DNA from 2 places in the Duganella sp. S19_KUP01_CR8 genome. Region 1 is predicted to be linked to the other one. Evidence: predicted binding sites of a transcription regulator. Region 1 holds the regulator's gene; the other holds the start of a gene.
What was found. Region 1 encodes FliA, which starts transcription of late flagellar genes. Its sites were predicted from a motif close to CTAAAGTTTNNNNNNNNNNNGCCGNTA; they were not measured.

Region 1 (15,649 bases):
ACGGTGCAACCTTGATTCCGGCAGGGGTGGTGCGTATACATTTTTTCCTCTGAATTTGCAATTTGGCGAGGCCAGTGGAGACGCCCCTGTGTAAAATGTGCTTTTATTCTTACACTTGCAGCAGATGGAACCGCAGCGAAACAATTATATATTCAAAATGAAGGACTTAGAGAGATTTCTGGGAAGACAGAGCAAATGAAGCAACAAAAAGATGTTATCCCACCTTCAACACCCCAGGACGTTCCGCTCCAAGCGCAATTCGTCACCATTACTGAAGAAGAAGCCGGCCAGCGTATTGATAACTACCTATTGCGTATTTGCAAGGGTGTGCCGAAGAGTCACGTCTACCGCATTCTGCGCTCGGGCGAGGTGCGGGTTAACAAGGGACGCATCGATCAGATGTACCGTCTGGTACAGGATGACGTCGTCCGCATTCCACCGATTCGCATTGCCGAGAAGGCCGATACCACCCATGTGCCGGCCGCTGAATTCAAGGTGATTTTCGAGGATGCCCACCTGCTGGTGATCGACAAGCCGGCCGGCGTGGCCGTGCACGGCGGTTCCGGCGTGTCCTTCGGCGTGATCGAGCAGTTGCGCGCATCCCGGCCGGACGCCAAGTTCCTGGAACTGGTGCACCGCCTGGACCGCGACACCTCCGGTTTGCTGTTGCTGGCGAAGAAACGTTCGGCGCTGACCAACCTGCACGAACAGATGCGCGACGGCCATACCGACAAGCGTTACCTGGCCATGGTGGCGGGCGACTGGAAAAATGCGCGCCAGCATGTCAAGCTGCCGCTGCACAAATACACCACGGCCGACGGCGAACGCCGCGTGGCCGTGCAGGCCGAAGGCATGCCTTCGCACACGGTGTTTTCGCTGCTGAAGAAATTCAAGGACTTCGCCCTGCTGGAAGCCGAACTGAAGACGGGACGCACCCACCAGATCCGTGTCCACCTGTCATCTTCCGGCTTCGCCATCCTGGGTGACGATAAATACGGCGATTTCGCCTTGAACCGCGTTTTGCTGAAAGCCGACGCCACGCGTGGCGCGCTCAAACGCATGTTCCTGCACGCCCATCAGATTACCTTTACCCATCCAGATTCCGGCAAAATCATGACGCTGAACGCGCCATTGGCTGCCGAATGTGAGCGATTCTTGGTAAGCTTGGGGAAACCTCTTAACTAATCGCAAATATTATTGAAGGAGCCGGCCCGCGGTAGCAGGCCGGAACACATGGCAAGAAAGCAATTTGATTTAATCGTCTTCGATTGGGATGGAACGTTGATGGATTCAACGTCAACGATCGTGAAATGCATACAGGCGGCGGCCCGGGACTTGTCCCTGCCGATACCCCGCGACGACGTTGCCGCCCATGTGATCGGCCTCGGCCTGCATGAAGCCATGCAGGCGGTGTTGCCGGAGATCGATCCGTCCTACTATCCGCGCATGGTGGAGCGTTACCGCTATCACTTCCTGTCGCGCGACCACGAGCTGACCCTGTTCCCCGGCGTGCAGGACATGCTGACGGAGCTGTCGCAAAACGGCTACTTCCTGGCGGTGGCCACCGGCAAGAGCCGGGTCGGCCTGAATCGCGCCATGAACGACGTCAAACTGTTGTCCATGTTTGACGCCACCCGTTGCGCGGACGAAACCTTCTCCAAGCCACATCCCGCGATGTTGCAGGAGTTGACGCGGGAGTTGGGCCAGGATATGCGCCGTACCGTGATGATCGGCGATACCTCGCACGATTTGCTGATGGCGAACAATGCCGGCGCGTCCGCCATCGCGGTGCAGTACGGCGCCCATCCGGTCGACCAGCTGGCGGCCTGCAACCCGCTGTACTCGGCCGCCACGGTGGCCGAGCTGCATCAATGGTTGAGCGAGCATGCGTAATGGCTGACGAAGATATCCTGATCTGCGCCGCCGACGCCGTGCTGGAAGGCGGCAAGGGCGTGCGCTTCCTGGTGACCGCTGGCGGCGACGATGGCACCGGCTTCGTGGTGCGCTACGGCGGCAAGGCGTATGCCTACCTGAATCGCTGCGCCCACGTGCCGATCGAACTGGACTGGGCCGAAGGCGAGTTCTTCGAATCCAGCGGCCTGTACCTGATGTGCTCCACCCACGGCGCGATCTATGCGCCGGAAAGCGGTTTCTGCGCCGGCGGACCATGCAAAGGCGGACGTTTGCGCCCGATCAGCGTGGTGGAGCGCGATCAGCAGATTTTCTGGCAACCGGATGACTACGTGCGCCCCGCGCGCGCCTGACTGACACTAGACGAGAACTATGAGCGATAACACTAGCGAAAATGGCGGTAACAGCGCCGAAAAACCAGCATCGGCGCCTCCTGCGCCGGTCAAGGCGACGGTCGCCGCGTCCAATTGGGAGCGCGAGGTGCTGGAAAAGCTGGTGTTTGCCACGCTCAAGGAGCAAAAAGCGGCGCGCCGCTGGGGCATCTTCTTCAAGGCCGTGACCTTGCTGGTGATCGTGGTCGGGCTGAGCGCCTACCTGGACATCAGCTGGACCGGTTCGGAGGAGACCCTGGGCCGCCACACGGCGCTGATCGAGATCGAAGGCGCGATCGAGTCCGAAGGCAGCGGCGCCGCCTCGGTGGTGATACCCGCGCTGAACAAGGCGTTTTCCGACAGCGGCTCGGTGGCGGTGGTGATGCATATCAATAGCCCGGGCGGCAGTCCGGTCCAGGCCGGCATGATCGTCGACGAGATGGTGCGCCTGCGCAAGGGCTATCCGGCCAAGCCGCTGTACGTGGTGGTGGATGAAATCTGTGCCTCCGGTTGCTACTACATCGCCGCCGGCGCCGACCGCATCTACGTCAACAAGGCCAGCATCATCGGCTCGATCGGCGTGCTGATGGACGGCTTCGGCTTCACCGGCATCATGGAAAAAGTCGGCGTCGAGCGCCGCCTGCTGACCGCCGGCGACAACAAGGGCTTTATGGACCCGTTCAGCCCGCTGACCGAAAAGCACAAGCAATACGCGCAAACCATGCTCAACGAGATCCACCAGCAGTTCATCCAGGTGGTGCGGAGCGGCCGCGGCAAGCGCCTGAAGGAAACCCCGGAGATGTTCTCCGGCCTGTTCTGGACCGGCGCCAAGTCCATCGACATGGGCCTGGCCGATGCCTTCGGCACGGTCGACAGCGTGGCGCGCGACGTGGTCAAGGCCGAAGACATCATTGACTACACCCAGCATGAAGGCTTGCCGGAACGCGTGCTGAAGAAATTCGGCGCGGCGATGGGCGCCGGCGCGGTCAAATCGGCGATGGATAACGTCAAGCCCAGCCTGCGCTGAGCGGGCGGCGAGGCAGGCTGGCCGTTAGTCATAGTGATAGCATCACTGGACTACCGATTAACATTATCAATCCAGCCTTATTCATGCTTGCATATCCGACCCGGTGGACTATAGTGGTGTTGTAGTTCTTTCCAAGGGGGGCCGATATAAACAGTTTATCTTGTTGTCAGCACGATCTTGTTCAATTTGATGGAACTACTCAACTGCATCATTGATGCGGAGTAGAGAGAATTTCGATTCCTCGTAAAGAGTCCTGTAATGGGGCTGAAAACAGCGGCGCAATGCCGCTGTTTTCAATTGCGGCGTCGGTTTGCGCGAAACCGCCGGCGTCCAGCCAGGCCAGGAAGTGCGCTTGCTGGTCGGCATGCCACCGCTCCAGCGGCCCCCCGGGGGTGTCGGTGGGTGGCGTGCAGCTGTTGCAACGCGCCAGCAGCAGTTCGGTTCTGTGCATGGCGGCCTGTTCTTGCGCCGCTGTTGTAACGGAGAGTAAGGTAGACATGGTAAGTCCTGCTGAGCTTTCCTAATGCAGTAGGCGGATTCCTATTGCAATTTCAGTTTATCAACGGAGTTGGCGCGGGACTTGATATGTATCAAGGTTGATGACTATCTAGAATGAATGCTGCACTGCAATAAGTTGCGCCTTCCCGCTGCCACCGGCATCCTGTAAAATCCGGCCATGAGTAAACTATCCCTAGACCGCATCCTGCAATCGCAGGGTTATGGCACCCGCAAGTACTGCCGCTCTCTCATCGAAGACGGCGAAGTCAGCATCGGCGGCGTCGTGCACGACAACTACAAAGCCAGCATCGAGACCGATGGCCTGGTGCTGACCATCTTCGACGAAGAATGGGTCTACCGCGAGCACCTGTACATCGCGCTCAACAAGCCTGCCAATTTCGAATGCTCGCGCAAGCCCAGCCACCACCCCGGCGTGCTGACCCTGCTGCCCGAGCAGTTCAGCTGGCGCGAGGTGCAGCCGGTCGGCCGCCTCGACCACGACACCACCGGCATGCTGCTGATGTCGGACGACGGCCCCTTCATCCACGCGCAATCGTCGCCCAAGCGCCATGTGCCGAAGATTTACCAGGCCACCACGCAGGAGCCAGTCACCGACGAGCTGGTGGCGCAATTGCTGTCCGGCGTGCAACTGCACGACGAGCCGGCGCCGCTGGCGGCGCAGACCTGCGTCAAGCGCGGCGAGCACCAGCTCGAAATCGTGCTGGAGCAGGGCAAGTACCATCAGGTCAAGCGCATGCTGGCGGCCGCCGGCAACCACTGCAGCGCCTTGCATCGCTCCGCCATCGGCGCGCTGACGCTGGAGTCGCTGGGCATCGCCGAGGGCGAGTGGTGCTACCTGACGGCTGAGCAACTGGCCTTGTTGGCGCCCGCCGCATGAAGCTGGCAACGCTGAAAGACGGCACCCGCGACGGCCAGTTGATGGTGGTGTCGCGCGACCTGAAGACCGCGCAGCTGGCCGACGGCGTGGCGCGCACCTTGCAGCGCGCGCTGGACGACTGGACCTTCATCTCACCGCAACTCGACGCCATCTACCAGGAGCTGAACCAGGGCCGCGCCCGCCGCAGCTTCGAGTTCGAGCCGGAGAACTGCATGGCGCCGCTGCCGCGCGCTTTCCAGTGGGCCGACGGATCGGCCTACGTCAACCACGTCGAACTGGTGCGCAAGGCGCGCGGCGCCGAGCTGCCGCCGTCGTTCTGGGAAGATCCGCTGATGTACCAGGGCGGCAGCGACGATTTCCTCGGGCCGACCGATGATATCGAACTGTTCCACGAGGAGTGGGGCATCGATTTCGAGGCCGAAGTGGCGGTCGTCACCGACGACGTGCCCATGGGCGCGACGCCGGACCAGGCGCACCAGCGCATCCGCCTGCTGATGCTGGTCAACGATGTGTCGCTGCGCAACCTGATCCCGGACGAGCTGGCCAAGGGCTTCGGCTTCGTCCAGGCCAAGCCGGCCACCAGCTTCTCGCCGGTGGCGGTCACGCCGGACGAGCTGGGCGATGCCTGGAAGGGCGGCAAGGTCCACCTGCCGCTGCTGTCGACCTGGAACGGCAAGCTGGTCGGCAAGCCGCAGGCCGGCGTCGACATGGTGTTCAACTTCCCGCAGCTGATCGCCCACCTGGCCAAGTCGCGCAATGTGCGGGCCGGCAGCATCATCGGCTCCGGCACGGTGTCCAACAAGGACGCCAAGCGCGGCTATTCCTGCATCGCCGAGCAGCGCTGCCTGGAGACTATCGCCGGCGGCGCGCCGGTCACGCCCTACATGGCGTTCGGCGACACCATCCGCATCGAAATGCTGGGCGGCGACGGCAAGTCCGTGTTCGGCGCCATCGAACAAGCCGTCAAGCAGGCCGTCGCCGAGCCGACTGGCCGGAAATTGCCGTAAGGAATCTACGAGCAGGGCCGGAAATACCGCCGTATTCCGGCGATGGCCTGGTCCTGCCGCGGCCGATAATGGCACGGTCGAGATAAACCCCGCAGCAGGCAGATTCCATGGCAGAAGACAGCGACGCAGAAAAGACCGAACCCGCGTCAGCGAAGCGCCTCGAGCAGGCGCGCGAGGAAGGCGACGTTCCCCGTTCGCGGGAAGTGGCGACGTTTACCGTGCTGATGGCGGCCGGCGCCGGCCTGTGGATGACCGGCGACGGGCTGGTGCGCCAGCTCAATTCCGCCCTGGTGTCCGGCCTGACCCTGAACCAGGAACAAATCTTCGACGCCGACATCCTGCTCAACCGCATCGGGGTCGACGTGGTGCGGGTGATGCTCGCCTGCCTGCCGCTGGGCATCGCGGTGATGATCGTCGCGCTGGCCTCGCCGCTGCTGGTGGGCGGCTGGCTGTTCAGCGGCAAGGCGATCGCGCCCAACTTCAATAAACTCAATCCCGCCAACGGCCTCGGCAACATGTTCTCGTCCAACTCGCTGGTCGAGCTGTTCAAGGCGGTGGCCAAGGCGCTGGTGGTCGGCATGGTGGCCTGGCTGGTGGTGATGAAGCAGAAGGACGCCGTGATCGGCCTGGCGGTGGAGCCGCTCAAGCTGGGCATGACGCACACGCTCAATATGCTGGGCAGCAGCTTCCTGTTCATCGTCGGCGCGCTGGGCCTGATCGCCGCCATCGACGGTCCCTACCAGATGTGGCACTACGCGAACAAGCTGAAGATGACCCGCCAGGAGCTGATCCAGGAATCCAAGGAATCCGACGGCAATCCACAGATCAAGGCCAAGATCCGCCAGCTGCAACGCGAGATGGCCAAGCGCCGCATGATGGCCGACGTGCCGACCGCCGACGTGGTGGTGACCAACCCGACCCACTACGCGGTGGCGCTGAAGTACAGCGACGGCATGCGCGGCGCGCCGAAGGTGGTGGCCAAGGGCACCGACGAAGTGGCGGCGCGGATCCGCGAAATCGCCAAAGAGAACAAGGTGATCATGCTGGAGGCGCCGGCGCTGGCGCGCGCGCTGCACAAGCACACCGAGATCGGCGACGAGATCCCGGAAGCGCTGTACTCGGCCGTGGCCGAAGTGCTGGCCTATGTGTTCCAGCTGCGCCTGTTCAGCAAGGGCAACGGCAACCGCCCGGATATACCGAAGACACTCGATGTGCCGCCTGAGCTCGATCCGCTCAATCCGGCGTCGCAAAAGAAGAACCCCGACTTGAATAACGGAGCACCCGCATGAACGCCCTGAGCAACCTGAAACTGCCGCCATGGCTGCAAGGCATCGCCAACAGCCGCAACAAGAGCAGCCTGGCCGCGCCTATCCTGATCATCATGCTGCTGGCGATGATGGTGCTGCCGCTGCCGGCCTTCGTGCTCGACATCTTCTTCAGCTTCAATATCGCGCTGGCGGTGATCGTGCTGCTGACCAGCCTGTACACGGTCAAGCCGCTGGACTTCATGGCCTTCCCGACCATCCTGCTGGTGTCGACCATGCTGCGCCTGTCGCTGAACGTGGCCTCGACCCGCGTGGTGCTGACCGAGGGCCACAATGGTCCCGACGCCGCCGGCAAGGTGATCGAGGCCTTCGGCCATTTCCTGATCGGCGGTAACTACACGGTCGGTATCGTGGTCTTCATTATTTTGACGATCATTAACTTCACCGTGGTGACCAAGGGTGCGGGCCGTATCGCCGAGGTGGGCGCGCGTTTCGCCCTGGATGCGATGCCGGGCAAGCAGATGGCGATCGACGCCGACCTCAACGCTGGCCTGATCGGCGAGGCCGACGCCCGCAAGCGCCGCAGCGAAGTGGCGCAGGAAGCGGAATTCTACGGCGCCATGGACGGCGCCAGTAAATACGTGCGCGGCGACGCCGTGGCCGGTATTCTGGTAACGGTGATCAACGTGGTCGGAGGCCTGCTGGTCGGCCTGCTGCAACACGACCTGACTTTTGCCGACGCACTGAAGAACTACACCTTGCTGGCCATCGGTGACGGCCTGGTGGCGCAGATCCCGTCGCTGGTGATTTCCACCGCGGCCGGTATCGTGGTGTCGCGCGTGGCCAGCGAGCAGGACATCGGCACCCAGGTGGTGGGGCAGTTGTTCGCCAAGCCGCAGGTGCTGTACATCACCGCCGCCATCATCGGCGGCATGGGATTGATCCCGGGCATGCCCAATCTGGTGTTCCTGCTGCTGGCCGGCCTGCTGGCCGGCTCGGCCTACATGATGACCCGCAAGGCCGAAGCCGGCAAGACCGCCGAAGTGGCGGCGGCCGAAGCGGCAGCAGCGCCGGCCGCCGCGCCGGAGCAGGAGGAGGCCAGCTGGCAGGACATCATGCCGGTCGATACGCTGGGCCTGGAGGTGGGCTATCGCCTGATCCCGCTGGTGGACAAGACCCAGGGCGGCGAGCTGCTCAAGCGCATCAAGGGGATCCGCAAGAAGTTCGCGCAGGAGGTGGGTTTCCTGGCGCCGCCGGTGCACATCCGCGACAACCTGGAGTTGAAGCCGTCGGCCTACCGCATCACGCTCAAGGGGGTGGAAGTGGGCACGGGCGAGGCCTTCAACGGCCAGTTCCTGGCGATCAATCCGGGCATGGCCAGCGGCACCTTGCCGGGCATGGCGACCACCGATCCGGCCTTCGGCCTGCCCGCCACCTGGATCGACGCCAATCTGCGCGACCAGGCGCAGGGCATGGGCTACACGGTGGTCGACGCCGGCACGGTGGTGGCGACGCATCTGAATCACCTGATCACCACCCACGCTTCCGAGCTGCTGGGCCGGGCCGAGGTGCAGTCGCTGCTGGACCACCTGGGCAAGGATGCGCCCAAGCTGGTGGAAGACCTGGTGCCGAAGATGGTGTCGCTGTCGACCCTGCAGAAGGTGTTGCAGAACCTGCTGATGGAAGGCGTGCACATCCGCGACATGCGCTCCATCATCGAGACGCTGGCCGAGCACGCGGTGCACACGCAGGATCCAAGCGACCTGACCGCGCTGGTGCGTATCTCGCTGGGCCGCGCCATCGTGCAGCAGCTGTTCCCCGGCGCCAGCGAGTTGTCGGTGATGACCCTGGATAATCGGCTGGAACGCTTGCTGATGCAGGCGCTGGCGGCCAGCGGTCCGGACGGCGCCGGCATCGAGCCTGGACTGGCCGACACCATCGCCCAACAGGCGCAGGCGGCGGCGCAGCAGCAGGAGGCGCTGGGCTTGACGCCGGTGCTGCTGGTGCCGGGGCCGCTGCGGGCCTTGCTGTCGCGTTTCCTGCGCCGCGCCTTGCCGCAACTGAAGGTGCTGTCGCATGCCGAGATCCCGGAGACCAAGACCATCCGCGTGACGGCGCTGGTGGGCCAGCAGCCGGCATAAGTTTGAGCGGATCGCGCATGCATCCATGCGGGCGGCCTAGACTGCTCGCATGGATGACGACGATTTCGATACGCCGTGGAAGGAAGTGCTCATGCAGCATTTTCCGGAGTTCATGGCGTTTTACTTCCCCCTTGCGCATGCCGCGATCGACTGGTCGCGGCCACATACTTTTCTCGACCAGGAATTTTCCGCGCTGGCTCGCGATGCCGAACTCGGTAAGCGTTTGCTGGACAAACTGGTCAGCGTGTATCTGCTCGACGGTCCTGAACAGTGGTTGCTGGTGCATCTGGAAGTGCAGGGCTGGCGCGAGGCCAGCTTTGCGGAGCGCATGTTTGTCTACAATTATCGTGTTTATGACCGCTACCGCCGCCCTGTCGCCAGCCTGGCCTTGCTGACCGATAGCGGCAGGCGTTGGCGGCCGTCGTCTTTTGGTTATCGCCTGCTAGGCTGTGCGATGGGGATAGAATTCCCGGTTGCCAAGCTGCTGGACTTTGTTGATCACATCGATGAGCTGCTGCGGCACGAGAATCCGTTTGCGTTGGTGACCGTGGCGCACTTGCTGGCGCGGCAGACCAAGGGCAATGCGCATCGGCGCCGCATCGCCAAATTGAGGCTTACCAAGCTTCTGTACCAGCGCGATTGGGACAGGCAGCGTATTATTAATTTATATCGGGTGATCGACTGGATCATGCGCTTGCCGCAAGCGTTGGAGGTCCGGTTGACCTATGTGGCTTTGCAATTGGAAAGGAGGCGGGCTATGCCTTACGTATCCTCTATGGAGCGCTTTTGCATGGAGCGCGGACACAAGCTAGGACTGGAAATAGGGCTGCACGAAGGACGGAAAGAAGGGCGACAAGAAGGGCGACAAGAAGGACGACAAGAAGGACGACAAGAAGGACGACAAGAAGGACGACAAGAAGGGCGACAAGAAGGACGACAAGAAGGACAGTGCGCCCTGCTGACCGAAATGCTGCAACAGCGCTTCGGCGAACTTGATGTCATTGTCCGCGCCCGGCTCGCCGCAGCCGATGTGTCCCAGCTGCTGGCCTGGGCTAAAAACTTCGTCAGCGCCGCTACACTGGATGAGGTTTTCCGCGATAACTAAGCCGCCTCGGCCGCAATGGCGAAATGCGGCCCATTTGCCCCCCTGTTCGTCGGATCGTTTCCAGAGTGCATCGTCAATAATGGCACTGTCAGAGTAAAGGCGTCTCATCCGGAAGACGCACTGCTCGACTTAGACTCCTGAGAGCCGGCCATGAACGTCAAAAAATTTACCGCACCGACTTCCCGCGAGGCGCTGCGCAAAGTGCGCGAATCGCTCGGCCCAGACGCCGTGATCCTGTCCAACCGCCAGGCCGATGGCGGTGTTGAAATCCTCGCCCTCGCCAACGACGATGCCGCCTCGCTGGCCATGCCGGCGCCGCACTCGCCGATGGCCGAACCGGCGCCGTCGCTCGACCTGGGCACCGCCGTGTCGCAAGGCGGCGCCGATCAGCGTCATGAGCCGCGCCTGGAACAGCGCATGGAGCCGCGCTTCGGATCGCATACCCCAACGCCAACCCCGGCGCCAGCCGCCCTGCCAGCGCAACCGGTGCGCCGCGTAGTGGCGTCCGCCTCGTCGTTCGCCAGCGTCACCAAGGCCGCAGCCGCCGCGCCGGCGCCGGCCCAGGTTCAGGCCAAGGCCGCGCTGGACGTCGACCAGATCGCCGCCATGGTCAGCGCCGCCGTCGCCAGCGCCAAGCAAAACGCCGCCGCCGAAATGCAGGGCATGATGAGCGAAATCCGCGCCATGCGCGGCATGATGGAAACCCAGCTGGCCGAAATCTCCTGGGGCACCACGCAAGCGCGCGAGCCGCAGAAAGCCGCCGTGCTGCGCGAGATGCTGGCGGCCGGTTTCTCGGCCAGCCTGGCGCGCTACCTGATCGAAAAACTGCCGGCCAACCGCGACGCCGCCGACAGCCTGCGCTGGATCAAGAACGTCCTGACCCGCAACCTGCAAACCATGGCCAACGAAGATGCGCTGATCGAGCAGGGCGGCGTGTTCGCGCTGGTCGGCCCGACCGGCGTCGGCAAGACCACCAGCACCGCCAAGCTGGCCGCGCGCTGCGTGATGCGCCACGGCCCGGACAAGCTGGCCCTGATCACCACCGACGCCTACCGTATCGGCGCCCACGAACAGCTGCGCATCTACGGCAAGATCCTCGGCGTGATGGTGCACTCGGTCAAGGACGAAGCCGACCTGCGCATCGCCCTCAAGGAATTGAAGAACAAGCACACGGTGCTGATCGACACGGTCGGCGTCAGCCAGCGCGACCAGATGGTCACCGAACAGGTGTCGATGCTGCAAGGCGCCGGTTCCGACGTCAAGCGCCTGCTGTGTCTGAACGCCACGGCCACCCAGGAAACCCTGAACGAAGTGGTGCGCGCCTATCAGGGCAGCGGCCTGGCCGGCTGCATCATGACCAAGCTGGACGAAGCGGCCGCCATCGGCAACGTGCTGGACGTGGTGATCCGCCAAAAACTCAATCTGTTCTACGTGTCGAACGGCCAACGCGTGCCGGAAGACCTGCACCTGGCCGATCCGGCCTACCTGATCGACCGCGCTTTCAAATTGAAACGCGATGTCGTCAACACCCAATACCTGGACGCCGAACTGCCTCTGCTGATGAGCAACGGCCAGCACGAGCAAGCAATGCGCGAGGTGCACCTTGGCTAATTTCGATTTCGACCAGGCGGAGGGACTGCGCCGCATGCTGGCGGGGCCCAAGCCCCGCATCGTCACCTTCCTGTCGGCCACGCCGCAGGACGACAAGGGCGCCATGCTGGTCAACCTGGGCGCCTCGCTGGCGCGCGCCGGCAACGACGTGCTGCTGGTGGACGCCTGCGCCAGCGCCCACGGCGTGGCCTCGCGCCTGGGCGTGGACGGCGGCGCCAGCCTGCTGGACGTGGCGCGCCAGGAGTGCGCGCTGAATCAGGTGATCCACCAGGTGCCGCAAGGCTTTGCTGTGGCGTCGATGACACGCGGCGTGGCGCGCAGCGGCCCGGACGAGACGCGCCGCCTGGCCAAGGCCTTCGACGTGCTGGCCAAGCAGACCGGCATCGTCATCGTCGACGGCGAATTCGACGGCGTGGCCTTCCCGGTGCCGGTCATGGCCAGCTCGGAAATCGTGGTGCAGGTATCGAATAGCGCTACCTCGATCAAGGCCGCGTACAGTATGATCAAGCGCCTGAACCAGGAGCTGGGTCGCCGGCCGTTTGGAATTCTGGTCACCGGGGCTTCCGAATCGGAAGCAAAGGTGGTATACGATAATATGGCACAGGCAGCTAGCCGATACCTGGCGGTGAATCTCGTTTCGATGGGGTCGGTGCCGGCGGATGAATACCTGCAACGCGCGGCACGCTTGGGGCGTGCGGTGGTCGATGCGTTTCCGCTGGCCGGGGCTTCGGTCGCGTTTCGTCAACTGGCGGGGCGCTTCGCGCTGGCCGGCTCGCCATCTTTCCGTTAAGGGAGCATCACAATTTTAGCGCTTAACCAATAATAAACGGCTATGTACACGGTCAAAGGGAAAGTGGACAAGGATTCTTTACTGACGGAGCACATGCCGTTGGTGAAGCGCTTGGCCCACCACATGAAGGCGAAACTGCCGCCCAGCGTCGAAGTCGACGATCTGGTGCAAGCCGGAATGATCGGCCTGCTCGACGCCATCAGCCGTTACGAGGACACCCATGGCGCCCAGTTCGAAACCTACGCCGTGCTGCGCATCCGCGGCGCCATGCTGGACGAGCTGCGCAACAGCGACTGGCTGCCGCGCTCGATGCGCCAGAACATGCGCAAGATCGAAACCGCGATGAGCACGCTGCAACAGCGCCTCGGCCATCCGCCGACCGAGTCGGAAGTGGCCAAGATGCTCAAGCTGTCGCTGGCCGACTATCAGGAAATGCTGTCCGACGGCGGCGGCCACCAGCTGGTGTACTACGAAGATTTTCACGACGACGACGGCAACGACAGCTTCCTCGACCGTTACTGCTCGGACGAGGAGAGCGATCCGCTGCGCTCGCTGCTGGACGGCGACTTCCGCCAGGCCGTGATCGACGCCATCGACGCGCTGCCGCCGCGCGAAAAGATCCTGATGGGGCTGTACTACGAAGAGGAGCTCAACTTGAAAGAAATCGGCGCCGTGATGGGCGTATCGGAATCGCGCGTATCGCAGCTGCATACGCAGGCCGTGGCGCGTCTGCGCGCCTCACTTCGGGAGCGGTCTTGGACTGGGCCAGCGTAGCCGGGGTGCTGCTGGCGCTGGCCGGCATCGTCATCGGCCAGACGCTCGAGGGTGGAAAATTATCCTCGCTGCTGCAACCGGCCGCGTTTGCGATCGTCGTGGTCGGCACTTTCGGCGCGGTGCTGTTGCAGACCAAGTTCCAGACCTTCGTGCGCGGCCTGCGCATGCTGCGCCTGGTGTTCGCGCCGCCGGCCGACACCCGCGTGCTGCTGGCGCGCGACATCAACGCCTGGAACCTGGCGGCGCGCCGCGACGGCCTGCTGTCGCTGGAGCGCTACATGCTCGCCTCCAAGGACAAGTTCAACACCAAGGGCCTGCGCCTGATCGTCGACGGCATCAACCCCGACAAGCTGCGCCAGATCCTCGACACCGAAATCACCGCCTACGAAACCGAGGAACGCCAGGCGGTGCGCATCTGGGAATCGGCGGCCGGCTATTCGCCCACCATCGGCATCCTGGGCGCGGTGCTGGGCCTGATCCACGTGATGGAAAACCTCACCGATCCCAGCAAGCTCGGTTCCGGCATCGCCGTGGCCTTCGTGTCGACGATCTACGGCGTCGGCCTGGCCAACCTGTTCTTCTACCCGATCGCCAACAAGCTCAAGGCCATCGTCACGCAGGCGGTGCACCAGCAGGAAATCGCCGCCGCCGTGTTCTACGACATCGCCACCGGCGACCACACGCGCGTCATCGACGAACGCATCGCCACGCTGATGCGGGAACACTGACATGCAGAACCGGCGCGCCCGCAGGAAGTTCGACGACGAACCGGAGAACCACGAGCGTTGGCTGATCTCCTACGCCGACTTCATCACGCTGCTGTTCGCCTTCTTCGTGGTGATGTACGCGATCTCGGTGGTCAATATCGGCCGCTACAAGGTGCTGTCGGTGGCGCTGGGCGACGCCTTCGGCGGCGCCGGCTCGGCCAAGCCGGTCAACACCGAAGTGCCCAACCTGCCGATACCCAATCCCAACCTGCGGCGCCACGCCGAATTGCTGCGCAAGGAAAAAACCCAGATGACCAAGCTGGCGCAGGACTTGTTGTCCACGCTGGCGCCCCTGGTCAAGGAGGGCAAGGTGCGGGTCACGCAAAACAGCCGCGGCGTCAGCGTCGAGATCAATGCCTCGGTGCTGTTCGATCCGGGCGAGGCGCGCCTGACCAACGAATCGACCGAAGCGCTGCGCGCCGTCGCCGGCCTGCTGAAAAACGACGATCACAAGGTGCAGGTCGAAGGCCACACCGACAACCAGCCGATCCGCAACACGCTGTTCCCGTCCAACTGGGAATTGTCGGCGGTGCGCGCCAGCAGCGTGGTGCGGCTATTCATCGACGCCGGCGTGACGCCGGAACGCCTGACGGCGGTCGGCTTCAGCTCGAACGTGCCGGTGGCGCCGAACGACAACCCGATCGGCCGCGCGCGCAATCGCCGCGTGGCGGTCACGATCTTGTCCGGTATTCCGGATGCGGTAACGGAAGTGCCGACGCAGGCGCCGAATAATTAAGCAATATGCTTGCTGCGTCGCTTAGGGGGCAGACCCCGGACGGGGTCTGACCCCGCATGGCCGTGCGGGGTAAAAGAGTCAGCCGGCCAGGAAGCCGCGGCTGCGGGGCAGGGAAGTAGACAGGCCGCCAGGGCCGTAGAAGTTGTTCGCGCCCGCCGTTTGCGGACGCAGCGCTTGCAGCGCGCCTTGCGTGTGGTTCATCTGCTTGTTGATCAGCATGCCGTTGATGCGGTTCAGCTCCTTGGCTTCGCGCGCGTGGTGCTGCAGCGCCTGCCACAGGACGGCAGCTTCGGCGGCGTCGGCGCCGCTGGCGGCAACCCAGGCATCCATGCCGGCTTCCTCGGCCGGGTAGCCGGCCTTGCCCAGGGCGCGGTGGCGCTGGGCCGACAACAGGGTCATCTGCGTGACCAGTGCCGATTTCTTCGTGGTGACCGCCGTCAGGCCGTCGATTTCCGCCGCCACCAGATGTTGCTGCTCCTGCTTCAGGACGTCCAGCAGGGTCGTCATGATGTGTTCTTCTTCGCGCAGGCTGTTCAGCGGGGTAGCGGTTGACATGGTAGACCTATCGTTTGCGAGAGTGCAGCAGATCCTTGACTGTATCCAGCAAGCCATCCGCTACTTTTTCCGAGTTGACCTGGAACTGGCCGTCGGCAATTGCCAGCTTGATGCGCTCGACTTTTTTAGTGTCGAACACCGCGCTGGCGCCGCCGGCCGCACTGGCCGCCAATGCCTGGCCTTGCGGCGACAG
Region 2 (4,225 bases), on a different contig from region 1:
GATCCCCGCCTCGTCCATGAAGGCGGCGTAGTAGTCGGCGATTTTCTTCGCCTCGGCGTCGGCCGGCTGCGCCGCCATCGCCTCGATCAATTTGACGATGCGCTGGTTGGTGTCCTCGATCAGCGCATTGCCCACGCCCCAGCCGCTGCGGTCGGCCGGGATCTCGACGCTGTTGAGCCAGTCGGCGTTGACGTAATCAAAAAAATCGTCGCCCGGCAGCACCGCGCTTTTGGCGGCGGCGGTCGATGGGGCGGCGGAGGTCGGCTCGGCGCGCAGCGGCGCGGCCAGCATCAGGGCGGCGCATACGGCGATGCTTAACTTGCTTGCAGATGGGTGCATGGGAGTCCCTTGGTCGTGGATCTGGTTGAATGTCAGGCGTGGTACGCCAGCGTGCACTGTATCGCCGCGGCGCGCCCGGCGATGCGGCTTTGCGACGAACGGCGGATTTGACGGAATAGATGGTAGCAACTCGGCAGAAAAGAGACGCCCGCCCCGCAAAATTGTTTCATTCAACGGGCGAATCGCTATATAGTTAGCCTATAGCAACGCGCTAACAACCCAGGAGATAAATATGAAACTTGATGCCCTGTTCCAGAATCCAACTGCGTTGCCCACCGCGCCTAAAGTCGTGGAAGAGCTGATCAGCAGTTTCGACAAGGCCAGCGTTTCGACCGAAGAGATCGCGAAGAAACTGTCGACGGATCCTGTGCTGAGCGCCAAGCTGCTGCGCCTGGCCAACTCGGCCTACTATCACGTCTCGCGCAGCATCGGCACGGTGGAAGACGCGGTGCTGATGCTTGGCTTCGTGACCGTGCGCACGCTGGTCATCAGCTCCGGCCTGGTCAGCGGCTTCAAGACCGTGCCCGGCCTCGACCTCAAGCAATTCTGGCGCTACAGCCTGCACACCGCGGTGTCGGCCAAGTGGATTGCCAAGAAAACCAAGGAAAACACCGACCTCGCCTTCACCATCGGCATGATGCACGCCATCGGCCAGCTGGTGATCCACTCGGCGATGGCCGAACAGGCGATGGCGCTCGACAAGGTGGCCGGTCCGCTGGATTCGCGCCGCCTGGACGCCGAGCAAACCTCGTTCGGCTTCACCTTCGCCGACGTCGGCGCCGAACTGGCCAAGCGCTGGAAGTTCCCGCTGACCTTCTCGGAAACCATCCTGGCCTTCCCCGAGCCGCACCATAACGGCGAGCTGAACCGCCTGGCCGCCGTGGTCTCGCTGGCAGCGTGGCGCGCCCGCGTCGAGCAGGCCGGCCTGAACGACGACGAAATCGCCGCCTGCTACCCGTCCGACCTGGCCGAGGAACTGGGCCTGGACGACAACGCGCTGATCGACGAAATGCCGTCGCCGGACGAACTGAGCGCCGGCCTGGAAGAGCTGGTCAAATAAGCCAGCTTGTTTTTTAAGTCACGAAAAGCCCCGCATGGGGCTTTTTTTCGACTTTTTTCAAATATTTTTTCAAAACACCCTAAAGTTCCCGTTTAAGGCGACGTTAATCAGGACATGCGGTAATCCGTTTTAACTAGCCAGGGTGAGAACATGACCTCCACCGAAGTCCTCTCGATGTACGAAAATATTGCCGGTTTGACCAATCAAATGGCCGCCGCCGCACGTCTGGGTGATTTCGACGGCCTGAGCCGCCTGGAAGCGCAATGCGCCAGCGAAGCCCGCGCAGCCGGTACCGGCGTACCAGCCCTGAGCGGCGCCCCGCGACTGCGCAAGATCGACCTGCTGAAACAAATCCTGGCCAACGACCGCGCCATCCGCGACGTCACCGAGCCTTGGCTGAACAATGTACCCGGCGTGACGCATCAGTAAAATCCGCAAAAAGATCAAAAGCGCCGAATCCGGCGCTTTTTTTTTGCCCGCTTAAGACGCTCCCCCCCCTTAAAACCCAAAAGGGTCAGACCCCGTACGGGGTCTGACCCTGGTGTGCCGCAGTGCGGGCTTACGCCGCCAACGCCACTTTCAGCGACAACGCAATACCTTGCGCCGCCTTGGTGATCTCATCCAGCGACGGGAAACTCGGCGCGATACGGATATGGCTATCCTTAGGATCGTTACCGTAAGGGAAAGCCGCACCAGCCGGCGTCAGCGTGATGCCCGCTTCCTTGGCCAGCGCCACGGTGCGCTTGGCCGAACCGTCCGGCGTCACCAGATCGATGAAGTAGCCGCCTTGCGGACGGGTCCACGACACGCCCGGCACATCCGCCAGATAGTGCTCGAACTGCGCCAGCACAGCATCGAACTTCGGCTTCAGCAGCAAACGATGCTGTTCCATCAAAGCTTCCACCGTCGCCACATCCTTCAGGAAACGCACATGGCGCAGCTGGTTGATCTTGTCCGGGCCGATGCTGCGGATACCCGCATGCTTGGTCCACCAGGCGATATTGGCCGGCGAGGCAGCCAGCGCGGCGACGCCCGAACCGGCCCAGCTCACCTTCGACGACGACGCGAACACGATCGCGCGGTCCGGGTTGCCGGCCTTGGCGCAGGCGTCCAGGATATTGGCCACTTCCAGTTTTTGCTCGCCCAGATGGTGGAAACGATAAGCGTCGTCCCACATCAGGCGGAAGTCCGGCGCCGCCGTCTTCATCGCCGCCAGGCGGGCCACCACGGCGTCCGAAAACACCACGCCGCCCGGATTGCTGTACTTCGGCACGCACCACATGCCCTTGATGCTGGCATCCTCGGCCACCAGTTTTTCCACCAGATCCATGTCCGGACCGGCTTCGGTCATCGGAATGTTGATCATCTTGATGCCGCGCGCTTCGCAGATGGCGAAGTGGCGGTCGTAGCCTGGCACCGGGCACAGGAAGGTCACCGGCTCGCGCACCCACGGCGCATTGCCAGGCGTGCCGTTGAGCAGGCTGTAGATGATCACGTCATGCATCAGCGACAGGCTGGCGCTGCTGTCGACCACCACTTGCGCGGCAGGCACGTCCAGCAGCTTGCCGAACAGTTCGCGCGCTTCCGGCAGGCCGATGGTGCCGCCGTAGTTGCGGCCATCGGTGCCGTCGGCGGCCTTGTAGCCGTCCAACGACGCCATCAGCGCATTCGACAAATCCAGTTGCTCGGGGGCTGGCTTGCCACGGGACATGTCCAGCTTCAGGCCGAGTTGTTTGAAAGCTTGGTATTGCTCGTGATGCTGAGAAGGGAGATCTACTGCGGTCATAGCGCTCTTTCAGTATGGGGAAGACGGAGGGGGTCGAATACTATACCCCAGATTGCCTGGCCTCGATAAGAGCGTACAGTTATATACTTATTACTGCTGCATCATTGATTCCGGCGTGACTTCGTGCAGCGGCGGCGCCTCCACAGGCGGGTCGCCCTCGCCGGCCGGCTTTTTCTTGCGGAATCCCTGCCAGATTTTCAGCGGCCCGGCGCCGCGTTTCTTGCGCAGGTAGAAGTAGCCGCCAGCGCCCAGCAACAGGGCCAGCACGCCCGCGCCAGCGGCGATCAATGGCATATTGCTGGCAGCCGGTTCTGGCGGTTTTTCCTTTTTGTACTTCAGCTTAGGCAACACGCGCACCTTCTTGACCGGTGCCGACGCCTCCTCAGCGGCGGATGCCGATGCCGAGCCGCCGGACGCCACCGCACTGGCCGCCGCCGCGCTCGCCGCAGAAGCCGATGCTGATGCCGACGCGCCATGCGCTACGGCCGGTACAGCCGCAGCCGCCGTTGCCTGAACCGACGCTGCGTGCACCGCCGAAGCGGCCGCTGCATGCCCAGCCGCAACCCCGCCACTTGCCGCGCCGCCGTGCGCCCCCGCCGATGCAGAGGACGGCAACGCAGCCGGCGCCGCACTGGCCGCCCCGCCTTTCGCCGCCAACGCCCCTTGCAGCAGCTTCACCTTGCCCTCCAGCTCGACCAACTTGCTGGACAATTCCACACTGTGCGTATCCAGCGCCGCGCATTCTTTCGCACTCATGCCGGACGGCGTGCAAGCAGCCGGAGCCGCCGGCCGTTTCACGCCCTTAGGCAGCGGCAACGGCGCCAAGGGCAACAAAGCCTGCGCCACGCCCAGCGGCACACCGCCGTCGCCCCGCGCCGCTTCGTTGCTGGCCGACGGTAGCGCCGGCGCAGGACGTGGCGCCAAGCGCGGCGTCGAGCCCATCGCATCGGCTATGCGCTCCGGCAAATTCCGCACCGCCGCCGACGGCCGCCGCGACGGCGCCGTCCGCAAGCCACCCGGTTCACCCACTTCGGATTCAT

Region 2: a site for FliA is predicted at 1,479-1,505, ahead of V6M89_RS19760 (flagellar protein FliT). Genes of this name have one in related genera too.

Annotation. Positions count from the first base shown of each region.
Region 1 covers NZ_JAQQPR010000008.1:25,942-41,590, reverse strand. Annotated here, with positions in the region: gene V6M89_RS10070 (hypothetical protein) at 1-53, shown strand, start outside; gene V6M89_RS10065 (RluA family pseudouridine synthase) at 196-1,185, shown strand; gene V6M89_RS10060 (HAD-IIIA family hydrolase) at 1,234-1,893, shown strand; gene V6M89_RS10055 (Rieske (2Fe-2S) protein) at 1,893-2,264, shown strand; gene V6M89_RS10050 (S49 family peptidase) at 2,284-3,309, shown strand; gene V6M89_RS10045 (hypothetical protein) at 3,518-3,808, opposite strand; gene V6M89_RS10040 (pseudouridine synthase) at 3,986-4,705, shown strand; gene V6M89_RS10035 (fumarylacetoacetate hydrolase family protein) at 4,702-5,712, shown strand; gene flhB (flagellar biosynthesis protein FlhB) at 5,820-7,001, shown strand; gene flhA (flagellar biosynthesis protein FlhA) at 6,998-9,118, shown strand; gene V6M89_RS10020 (transposase) at 9,168-10,223, shown strand; gene flhF (flagellar biosynthesis protein FlhF) at 10,374-11,834, shown strand; gene V6M89_RS10010 (MinD/ParA family ATP-binding protein) at 11,827-12,624, shown strand; gene V6M89_RS10005 (RNA polymerase sigma factor FliA) at 12,667-13,398, shown strand; gene V6M89_RS10000 (flagellar motor protein) at 13,380-14,126, shown strand; gene motD (flagellar motor protein MotD) at 14,128-14,901, shown strand; gene V6M89_RS09990 (flagella synthesis protein FlgN) at 14,980-15,456, opposite strand; gene flgM (flagellar biosynthesis anti-sigma factor FlgM) at 15,464-15,649, opposite strand, start outside.
Region 2 covers NZ_JAQQPR010000019.1:117,360-121,584, forward strand. Annotated here, with positions in the region: gene V6M89_RS19750 (M13 family metallopeptidase) at 1-339, opposite strand, end outside; gene V6M89_RS19755 (HDOD domain-containing protein) at 572-1,399, shown strand; gene V6M89_RS19760 (flagellar protein FliT) at 1,550-1,828, shown strand; gene V6M89_RS19765 (aminotransferase class I/II-fold pyridoxal phosphate-dependent enzyme) at 1,959-3,185, opposite strand; gene V6M89_RS19770 (type IV pilus assembly protein FimV) at 3,276-4,225, opposite strand, start outside.